DNA from 3 places in the Proteiniclasticum sp. genome. Region 3 is predicted to be linked to each of the others. Evidence: predicted binding sites of a transcription regulator. Region 3 holds the regulator's gene; each other region holds the start of a gene.

Region 1 (3,169 bases), on a different contig from region 3:
GAATCGCAGGCAATATGGTTATCCAGTGAAAGGACATCATCCACAAGCTGAGTTTTTCCTTCCTTTACAGATGTTCCGCAAACCCCGGATCCGATTTCGATTCTGTTGCAGGCAGGTTTTCCCTGGAAAGGTCCAAGAATCAGTTCTCCGCTTCTCATGAGATAGAATCCGACCCAGTTGATGTCGTCCATGTACATATTGATTACTGCACTGATGTTTGCCAGGTTTGCCAGAGTATCGGTTTCATTTTTCAGCTGCGCCTTCGTAAACAGAAGTGCGCTCTTCAGTCTTTTTTCTCTGCTCATTCCCTTAGGATCCTGTGTTTCAATCATATTAATATGTGCTCCTTTACTACCTGTTGTCTACTTAAGATAAGTTCCCCTCTCATCCTGTCGGATCAGACCTTTTTTCATGAGGTTACCTAAGGCGATTTTGAAGTAGTTTTTGCTGGTATTCCATTTCTTCTTGATTTCATCTGGAGTGGATTTGTCGTTATAAGGCATGAATCCATCGTTCTCTTTCAGATAGCCAAGTATGGTGTCGGAAAGCTCTTCTTTTTCTTCAATCATTTTCTTTCTTGGTGTGAAGCTGATTCTGCCGTCTTCCATAATCTTCTTTATCGTTCCGGTGACTCTATCGCCCGGCTGGATATCAGTGAAGTACTCATTTCTTAGGATAATTGCCATATACTTTTCTTCTACAGCAACTTCCAGCGTACCGTTGGTCTGCAAGCCATAAACGATTCCTGTAACAATGTCCCCTGCATTGTACTGATCTTCTTCAGGGACTTCAAGGTATCTTCCTACTTCAGTTGAAGCTGCAAGTCTTCCTGTTTTATCTTCGTATACGAACACAAGATATTCTTTCTCAGGAATCATTTTGAACTTCATTTCCTTATTCGGTACAAGGATATCTCTTTCCAGGCCGAAGTCCAGGAAGGCACCAAAATCGGTGACCTGTGAAACCTTTAAGACTGCAAGGTTATCCACAGTAACCTTAGGCTTTTTCATGGTAGCGATAAGTCTGTCTTTTGAATCTCTGTAGATGAAAACACTGACTTCATCCCCTACTGCCGGTTTGTCTCCTATGATGTTCCCTGTAGGGAGAAGTATGTCATCTGACGTGTTGCCCGTTTCTTTGTCGAGGTATAGTCCGAAGGCAGCTTCACGCTTGACCTTCAATGTGTTGAAATCTCCGAATTTAATCATGTTTTTCTCCTTTATGCATCATCGCATATTCATAGTAGTGATCTGCTGAGTCTCTTATTTTTATGATCTCATCTTCCGTAAGTTTTCTGGAAAATCTGGCTGGTCTTCCGATCCACAGTTCTCCGCCTGGTATCACCTTTCCTTCTGTGACCAGACTCCCTGCACCGATAATTGTATTTTCTCCGATAACCGAGTGGTTAAGGAGTATACTGCCCATGCCGATGATCGACTTTCCTTTAATGGATGTGCCATGGATGATGCATCCGTGGCCGATGGTGACATCATCACCGATGATCATTTGAAGTCCGCTGTCTGTATGAAGAACAGAATTATCCTGAATATTCGTCCTTTTCCCGATTCTGATCGGTGCCACATCAGCACGGATTACAGTACCATACCAGACTGAGGATCCGCTGGCCATTTCGATGTCGCCAACGAGCAGCGCATTCTCCGCGATAAAACTATTTTTGTCTGTTTTAGGCTTCATACCATTCAATTCTTTAATCATCATACCTCATTTCCTTTAAATATTGCGATCTACATCTCAATTAATTTTTTCCGATCCGACTTTCTCATTATTTCTTTAAATCATATTATGCTAACCTCTTCAACGGCAGTAGGATTTCGCGATTTCCATTTGTTAAAAAACTATATATTGTGGTTTTCTCTATTGCGTTGCACAACATATAGTATTATACTTAATCCATCGCAATTTATTCAGGAGGTTAGCAATGAAGGATATTAAAGACTTGTTTAAACGTTATTATACTAAAGAGCTGGACAATAATAAAGACAAAACTGTTTATGACTTATTTGACTGGAGCAAAAGGGATGTTCTTTTGAAAAATCATAAGAACGGAAAGATCATCGTTGAGATGAAAGATCTGGAATTCCCTACTCACTATTCACAGAATGCAGTGGATATCATCGCTTCAAAGTATTTCAGGAAAGCAGGAGTCAATAACGAACAGGGATACGAGAGCTCCATGAAGATGGTTGCTCATAGAATGGTCAGTTTCTGGATGGAATCCCTCGCAGATGAAGGAATTATCACCACACAGGATCAGAAAGACATATTCTATGATGAAATGGTGTACGGACTTCTGAATCAGATGTACGCACCAAACTCACCACAGTGGTTCAACACAGGACTTAAACAGTCCTACGGAATCGAAGGCGGTCAGAATGACCTCTTCTATTATGATCCTGTTGAAAGAAAAGTGGTTAAGTCCAAAGACACCTATACAAGAACACAGGCTTCAGCTTGTTTCATACTGTCTGTAGAAGACAAGCTTCTAGGCGATCATTCGATTTCCGAGCAGTATGTTACAGAAACAAAGCTCTTCAAGGGTGGTTCAGGAACAGGAACAAACTTCTCAAGCATCAGAGCAGTCGGAGAAAGACTGACAGGTGGCGGAGTTTCATCAGGACTGATGAGTTTCCTTAAGGGACTTGACAGAAATGCAGGAGCAATCAAGTCAGGCGGAACAACAAGAAGAGCAGCCAAAATGGTCTGTCTTGATATTGATCATCCAGAAATTGAGCAGTTTATTCTTTGGAAAGCCAAAGAAGAAGACAAGGTTCGAGCTCTTGCCAAAATGGGATATGATGCCGATATCGATGGAGAAGCATACGAAACTGTTTCCGGACAGAATTCCAACAACTCACTAAGAATCTCCGACGAGTTCATGAGAAAAGTGAAGAACATCGAAAACGATCCTGAAGCGACCATTACACTTCAAGGCCGAGTGGACAATTCAGTGAACAGAGAAATCAAGGTTTCCACCCTATGGGAAGAATTTAATGATGCGGCATGTAAGTCAGCAGATCCTGCCCCTCAGTTCACAGATACCTTTAACGCATGGCATACCTGCCCTGCCGGTGAAGATGGAGATCTATGGGCAAAACATAACCGTCTGAATTCAACAAATCCATGCGGAGAATATGCTTTCCTTGATGAT
Region 2 (3,169 bases), on a different contig from region 3:
CCCTCATAAAGCTTGAATCCATCCTTGAACAGCGCCAGAATCTGGAAACTGTCATCCGTCTGATAAGCGTTGAGCAGAGGCTTGATGTAGAAAGTGCTGGAGACCTCACAGTATTCCATGACCTCTCTCTGAAGTTTATATACGACAACTTCATCCTCCGATGCAAGGATACCAAGTCCATCCAGCTGATAGGACCAGAAAGTTTTATCGTCTAGCATTTCTCTTAAATTTTCCAGGATCTTTTCAGTGGCTTTTCCGGCATAGTCTGATATCAGAGTATGTTCTACCTGCCTGAGAAGGTTCTTAAACCGGATACTGTTGTTCTTTGTTTCAGTAGCTATCCTGCTTGTCGGCATGTAGATGGAGACTAGAGGCGGTTCACTCTTCTCAATGATGGGGTGCGGGAATTTTTCTGCAATGATGTAAGTCATAACATACCTCCTAGTTATATTTGATTAAAAATCCATAGATGTGTATGAAACACATTTTTATGAGTGGATAAAGTATACTATAAAAAATTGAACACAATATAAAGGATTGATTAACACCTATGTCACATGCACTGGAGAGGATGTGTGCAGTAAAAAAACCGGCCCCGATTGGCCGGTTTATCAGATCAATGAATTTCATAATTCGCTTTTTCTTTAAAGGTTATTTTTCTTCTTTTTCATCCACCAGAGGCACTTCTGCACTATCTTCACCTTCAGCTGCCGCAACATCGGCTGCTTCATCTTCTTCAGTTACTGAAGTTGCGGAAATGACGACTCCAATGAGTACATCTTCCTCATTAACCACTTCGATTCCTTCTGGAACCTCAATGGCATTGACGAAGACTTTTTCTTCAAATTCCAGTTTGCTTACATCCAGTTCCAGTCTTTCTGGAAGATCCTCAGCTGGTCCTTTCAGTTCTAGTTCCTGAAGGCTAGGCTGGAAAATCAGCTGGCTGTACTGCAGTTTTTCTTCGCCGGTAATATGGATCGGTACATTTACTGTGATGATCTCACGTAAGGAGATGGATTGGAAATCGATATGCTCGGGCAGGAAAGTTGCACCGTTACGCTGAACTTCCTTTACGATGACATTGACTGTCTCATCCAGTCCCTCAAGTTTGATGATCGATGTCTGGGTGTTTTCCTTTAGAAGCTTATTGGCTTCCTGCAGGGTTATTTCAACGGGTAAAGAATCTTTGTAGGATTTACCGTAGATCACCGCAGGCACAACGCCCTCTCTTCTCAGCTTCTTCGCTTTCACACCGTCTCTTCGTCTTTCGATCTGATATACTGTATTACTCATAAAATCACTCCTCATACTTTTGGTATATCATTTATCTGACAAGATCTATTGTACCCCAAAGGAAATGAAATCAGCTTAAATATTGTGATAATTCAGAAGATGTTGTCTCCTGGTTTACGTTCTGTTTCAAATCTTTACACGAAGTTCTTATTAATGACCAACAGTATGCATGAATTTCATCAGATCTTGCGTAATTTTCTCCTGCATATAGTATAATAAAAACAACAAATCAAGGTTAAAGGTGGGGTTAAAATGCTTAAAGTTGTGAAAAGAGATGGCAGGATCAGTGACTTTGCTCGTGACAGAATCAAGATCTCCGTTGCAAACAGCGCCAGAGATTCCCGGATTCAGGTAACAGAGAAAGAGCTTGAGCTGATTGCCGACTCCGTGGAAAAGACCATTGTCAGAGTACGTGGAGAAGAAGGCATCACATCAACCTATGAAATCCGAGGTGTGGTTGTGAGAGTCCTCAAAGAGATGGGGTACAGAAATATCGCAAAAGACTTCTATGAAGGTGAAAAAATCAGAAAAAGAGAAGAATAGAACTCCTGAACAGCGGGAGCTGAACAGGTCGGTGTAAAAATAATGGAGGTGTAAAGATGGAACTGCTTATTGTAACAGGAATGTCAGGGTCAGGTAAATCTGTAGCGATCAACGCTCTGGAAGATCTGGGCTTTTACTGTGTCGACAATCTGCCTCCTCAGTTTATATTGTCCTTTGCAAAACTGAGTATCGGGACAAAGGGTAAGGAAGACCGTCTGGCACTTGTGGTGGATGCCCGAAGCAAGAATGTGTTCAATGATCTTTATGAAGAGATCCGAATGCTTGATGAAAATAAAATCAGATATAAGCTCCTCTTTCTGGATGCATCTGATGATACTCTTCTTAACCGCTATAAGGAGACAAGAAGAAAACATCCCATGATGAGCAGCGACATCACGTCCCTTGATGTGGCCATCGATAAAGAAAGAAGCTCCTTTGAAACTATAAGGAGCCGTGCAGACTATATCCTTGATACCACATTTCTCAGCAGTGCAAATCTTAAAAAGGAAGTCATCAAGCTCTTCCAGCTTGAAGGCACACATAGCATGCAGATCAAGACAGTATCCTTCGGTTACAAGTATGGCATACCCAATGATGCCGATCTTGTCTTTGACCTGAGATATCTGCCCAATCCCTATTATGTACCTGAACTGAGAGAAAAGACGGGAGAAAATGATGAGGTCTTCAACTATGTCATGGAAACCGGACTTGCACAGACACTTTTCGATAAACTGATGGATCTCATCGAGTATCTGGTTCCCCTTTATATTGATGAAGGAAAAAGCCAGCTTGTGATTGCCTACGGATGTACAGGCGGAAAGCACCGCTCCGTTTCCTTTGCAAGAAGGACAGCGGATTTTCTGACATCAAAGAACTGCAGTGTTGTTACCCAGCATCGTGATATCGATAGGATTTAGAAATAATGAACGAAAGAAGTAGGGTTGTTCCATGAAGAGAAAACAGAGTATATCGGTCATTTTGTTCCTTTTCCTCTTTGTCATGAGTGTTGCAGGCTGCGGGTCCGATAAAAGAGAAGAGCTGAACCGGAAACTTGAGGAAGGTGAGGTTCTGCTTTCACAGGAGAAGTATGATGAAGCTGTGATTTTTTTTGAAGGTCTTTTCAATGCGCATCAGGACAGTATCAGCATCATGGAAAAACTGGACTATTCAAGAGTCATGTCCGCTTCAAGGCAGCATCTTGATGAGGCACTTCGGCTTCTTGAAGAAGAGCACTACCAGGAAGTCTATGAAGCTTTAAGCGGAGTGTCCAGCATCGATGAAAAGGGTCAGCTCGAGAAAGATAAAATATTTTCTGAAATACGATCGGTCTATG
Region 3 (3,169 bases):
TGGATGAGGAAAAGTACTCGCTCATTGAAGAGATCATCAAAGCAAGAGTCGAAGAAATTATGTCATTCGTAGAAAAATTCAGCACAAAGTATGCCCATGATGAGCAGATTAAAAAAGTGATCATTTATGGTGGTGGTCTGTGCGGATTTAAAAATATCAATAAAATGTATAAATCTGCGATTAATCAGTCTACAAATTTTGTGACATCTGATATAATAAGGGATGATAGTGTCTTCAACATCCAATCAGGTGGACTGATCTATCATCTGCAGAGTGCAATTCATTGTAAAGGCACGATCGACGAGATCGTAAAAGCTGATAATGAAGAACACAGTCCAGACGCAGGAACTATAAGTGATGAAGATTTTTTCAGAAAATATCAGAACCAGTTTGAAGCAAAACCAGACAAGGATAATGAACATCAGGACGATGAAGATGATGATTATCTGAGCGCAACAGGTATTATCGAGAAGATACGCATATGGTTCATTAATTTGAAAAATAAGTTTATGAATAAATAAGGGGGAAAAATCGTGTTAGATTTTGATTTTGAAATTCAAGGCCCGGCAGAAATTAAGGTAGTAGGTTGTGGTGGCGGAGGAAACAATGCTGTCAATAGAATGATTACAGAAGGATTAGGAGATGTTGATTTTATCTCTATCAATACAGATAAACAGGCGCTGCTGCAGTCCAATGCAACACACAAGATTCAGATCGGAGAAAAACTGACTAAAGGACTGGGTGCAGGCGCGAATCCTGAAATCGGAGAAAAAGCAGCAGAAGAGTCCAAAGAAGAGATCATGGCTGCTCTAAAGGGCGCTGATATGGTCTTCATCACAGCAGGCATGGGCGGAGGAACAGGTACTGGAGCTACTCCTGTAGTTGCCGATATCGCAAGATCCATGGGTATACTGACTGTCGGTGTGGTCACAAAGCCTTTTAACTTTGAAGGAAAGACCAGAATGAAGAATGCCGATATCGGGATCCAGAAATTAAAGGAAAGAGTCGATTCGCTGGTTACGATACCAAACGAGAGGCTTCTTATGATCGTCGATAAAAGAACAACATTCAAGGAAGCCTTCAATAAGGCAGATGATGTACTGAGACAGGGTGTTCAAGGGATCACTGATCTGATTACTGAGAATGGTCTTGTTAATCTTGACTTTAATGATGTCAGAACCATCATGCTTAACAAGGGTCTTGCTCATATGGGCGTCGGTTACGGAAAAGGCGAAAACAAGGCAGTGGATGCTGTCAGACAGGCTATATCTTCACCACTTCTCGAGACGAAAATCGATGGTGCAACAGGTATACTTCTTAATGTAACGGGTGGAGAAGATCTCTCCCTGCTTGAGATCAATGAAGCTGCTGAAGTTGTTAAAGAGGCAGCTGATTCAGAAGCCAATATCATATTTGGTGCTGTAATTGATCCTAAACTGAAGGATGAAATCAAGATTACGGTTATTGCAACTGGATTTGATGAAGTTAAGGTTTACGGTAAAGAAGAAAAGAAGCAGGAAGTTAAAGAAGAAGTAAAACAGGAAGCTGAAGTTGTCAGGAAGGAAGAAGAATCAGCGGACGATCAGCTGGAAATTCCGGCATTCCTGAGAAACAGATATAATAAGTAATTGAGGTGTAGCCCATGAAATGCCCCTTTTGTAATTTCTCGGAAAGTAAGGTCATTGATTCAAGGGCAATCGAAGATAATTCTGCCATAAGACGCAGACGTGAATGTCTGTCCTGCGGCAAGCGTTATACCACATTTGAAAAAGTGGAGGATATCCCGATCCTTGTTGTCAAAAAAGATGATAGTAGAGAGAACTTCGATAAGAATAAAATTATCGTAGGTCTTATTCGGGCATGCCAGAAAAGACCTGTTTCAAGATTTCAGATCGAAGAAATCGCATCGGATATCGAAAGAAACATTTCCAACAGTATGATTTCAGAAATCTCATCGGAGGAAATAGGTGAGATGGTTATGGATCGACTTAAAGAAGTTGATGAGGTAGCCTATGTCAGATTTGCTTCGGTCTATAGGCAATTTAAGGACATCAATACTTTCCTGACAGAAATCAAAAATCTGATGGGTAACGATAAGGTGACGGATTCCAGAAAAGGAAAACATCAATAATTGGTTTAATGAGTTAGTGCTGCAGGTGTAAAAGCTTCGCAGCACTTTTTGTATCCTTGAAGGTTATAAGGATTAATGTGCCTAGATCTGATGAAGCGTTAATTCTAGGTAAATTGGGTGTTATTCAATTGTATTGGATTTGTCTTTGTGGTTAAATTGTATTATATAAATGTTATTATGGAGGATAAAATGAGTAAAGATAAGATATTGATTATAGATGATGAAGAACATATTGTTGAGCTTATCCGTTATAATCTAGAGAATGCCGGTTATGATGCGATTGAAGCGTATAACGGGACTGATGGAATCAAGCTGGCTAAGCAGGAAAAACCGCTTCTCATACTGCTCGATGTTATGCTGCCGGTGATGGATGGTCTTGACGTCTGCAGAAATCTCAGAAAAGATGAATCAACGAAGTCTATTCCCATCATTATGCTTACAGCGAAATCTGAGGAAATCGATAAAATTCTTGGTCTAGAACTGGGCGCTGACGACTATATCACCAAACCGTTTTCTGTACGAGAACTGCTGGCAAGGATAAAAGCGGTTCTAAGAAGAACAGGTCCTGATACAGAGGATGCTGCTACATTTGCTTTTTCTGATGTGGTGATTGATTATGACAAGCATCTTGTCACGAAGAATAATATCAAGGTAGATCTTACACTAAAAGAATATGAACTGCTTGATATACTCATAAAGAATAGAGGAAGAGTGCTGAAAAGAGATCTGCTTCTTGATAAAATCTGGGGATATGAATATGTGGGAGAGACCAGAACTGTTGATGTGCACATCCGGCACCTGCGGCAGAAACTTGAAGATGACGATAAGAATCCGACGTTTATCGAAACAGTGAGGGGAATCGGATACCGGTTCAACGATCTGGAATTATGAGCAGACGGATTATCATCACATTCTTAGCAAGTATCCTAGGGGCGATGTTTTTTTTGACCTCAGCATTTCTGATCATTTCCAACCTGCAGAAACTGGAACTTGTTAGGGATAAGCTCAGATCGAACAATGAGATGATCATGAATTATA

The links. Region 3 encodes NrdR, which represses ribonucleotide reductase genes. Its sites were predicted from a motif close to CACNANATNTNGTG; they were not measured.
Region 1: a site for NrdR is predicted at 1,887-1,900, ahead of RTX25_RS09445 (vitamin B12-dependent ribonucleotide reductase). Genes of this name have one in related genera too.
Region 2: a site for NrdR is predicted at 1,471-1,484, ahead of RTX25_RS01860 (ATP cone domain-containing protein). Genes of this name have one in related genera too.

What each region holds. Positions count from the first base shown of each region.
Region 1 is NZ_DAMBTF010000014.1:84,798-87,966, forward strand. Features, by position in the region: gene RTX25_RS09430 (GAF domain-containing protein) at 1-332, opposite strand, end outside; gene RTX25_RS09435 (S1-like domain-containing RNA-binding protein) at 363-1,208, opposite strand; gene RTX25_RS09440 (gamma carbonic anhydrase family protein) at 1,201-1,719, opposite strand; gene RTX25_RS09445 (vitamin B12-dependent ribonucleotide reductase) at 1,940-3,169, shown strand, end outside.
Region 2 is NZ_DAMBTF010000002.1:170,482-173,650, reverse strand. Features, by position in the region: gene RTX25_RS01870 (hypothetical protein) at 1-431, opposite strand, end outside; gene RTX25_RS01865 (50S ribosomal protein L25) at 652-1,293, opposite strand; gene RTX25_RS01860 (ATP cone domain-containing protein) at 1,546-1,836, shown strand; gene rapZ (RNase adapter RapZ) at 1,893-2,753, shown strand; gene RTX25_RS01850 (N-acetylmuramoyl-L-alanine amidase) at 2,785-3,169, shown strand, end outside.
Region 3 is NZ_DAMBTF010000036.1:1,965-5,133, forward strand. Features, by position in the region: gene RTX25_RS13610 (cell division FtsA domain-containing protein) at 1-521, shown strand, start outside; gene ftsZ (cell division protein FtsZ) at 534-1,628, shown strand; gene nrdR (transcriptional regulator NrdR) at 1,643-2,131, shown strand; gene RTX25_RS13625 (response regulator transcription factor) at 2,321-3,022, shown strand; gene pnpS (two-component system histidine kinase PnpS) at 3,067-3,169, shown strand, end outside.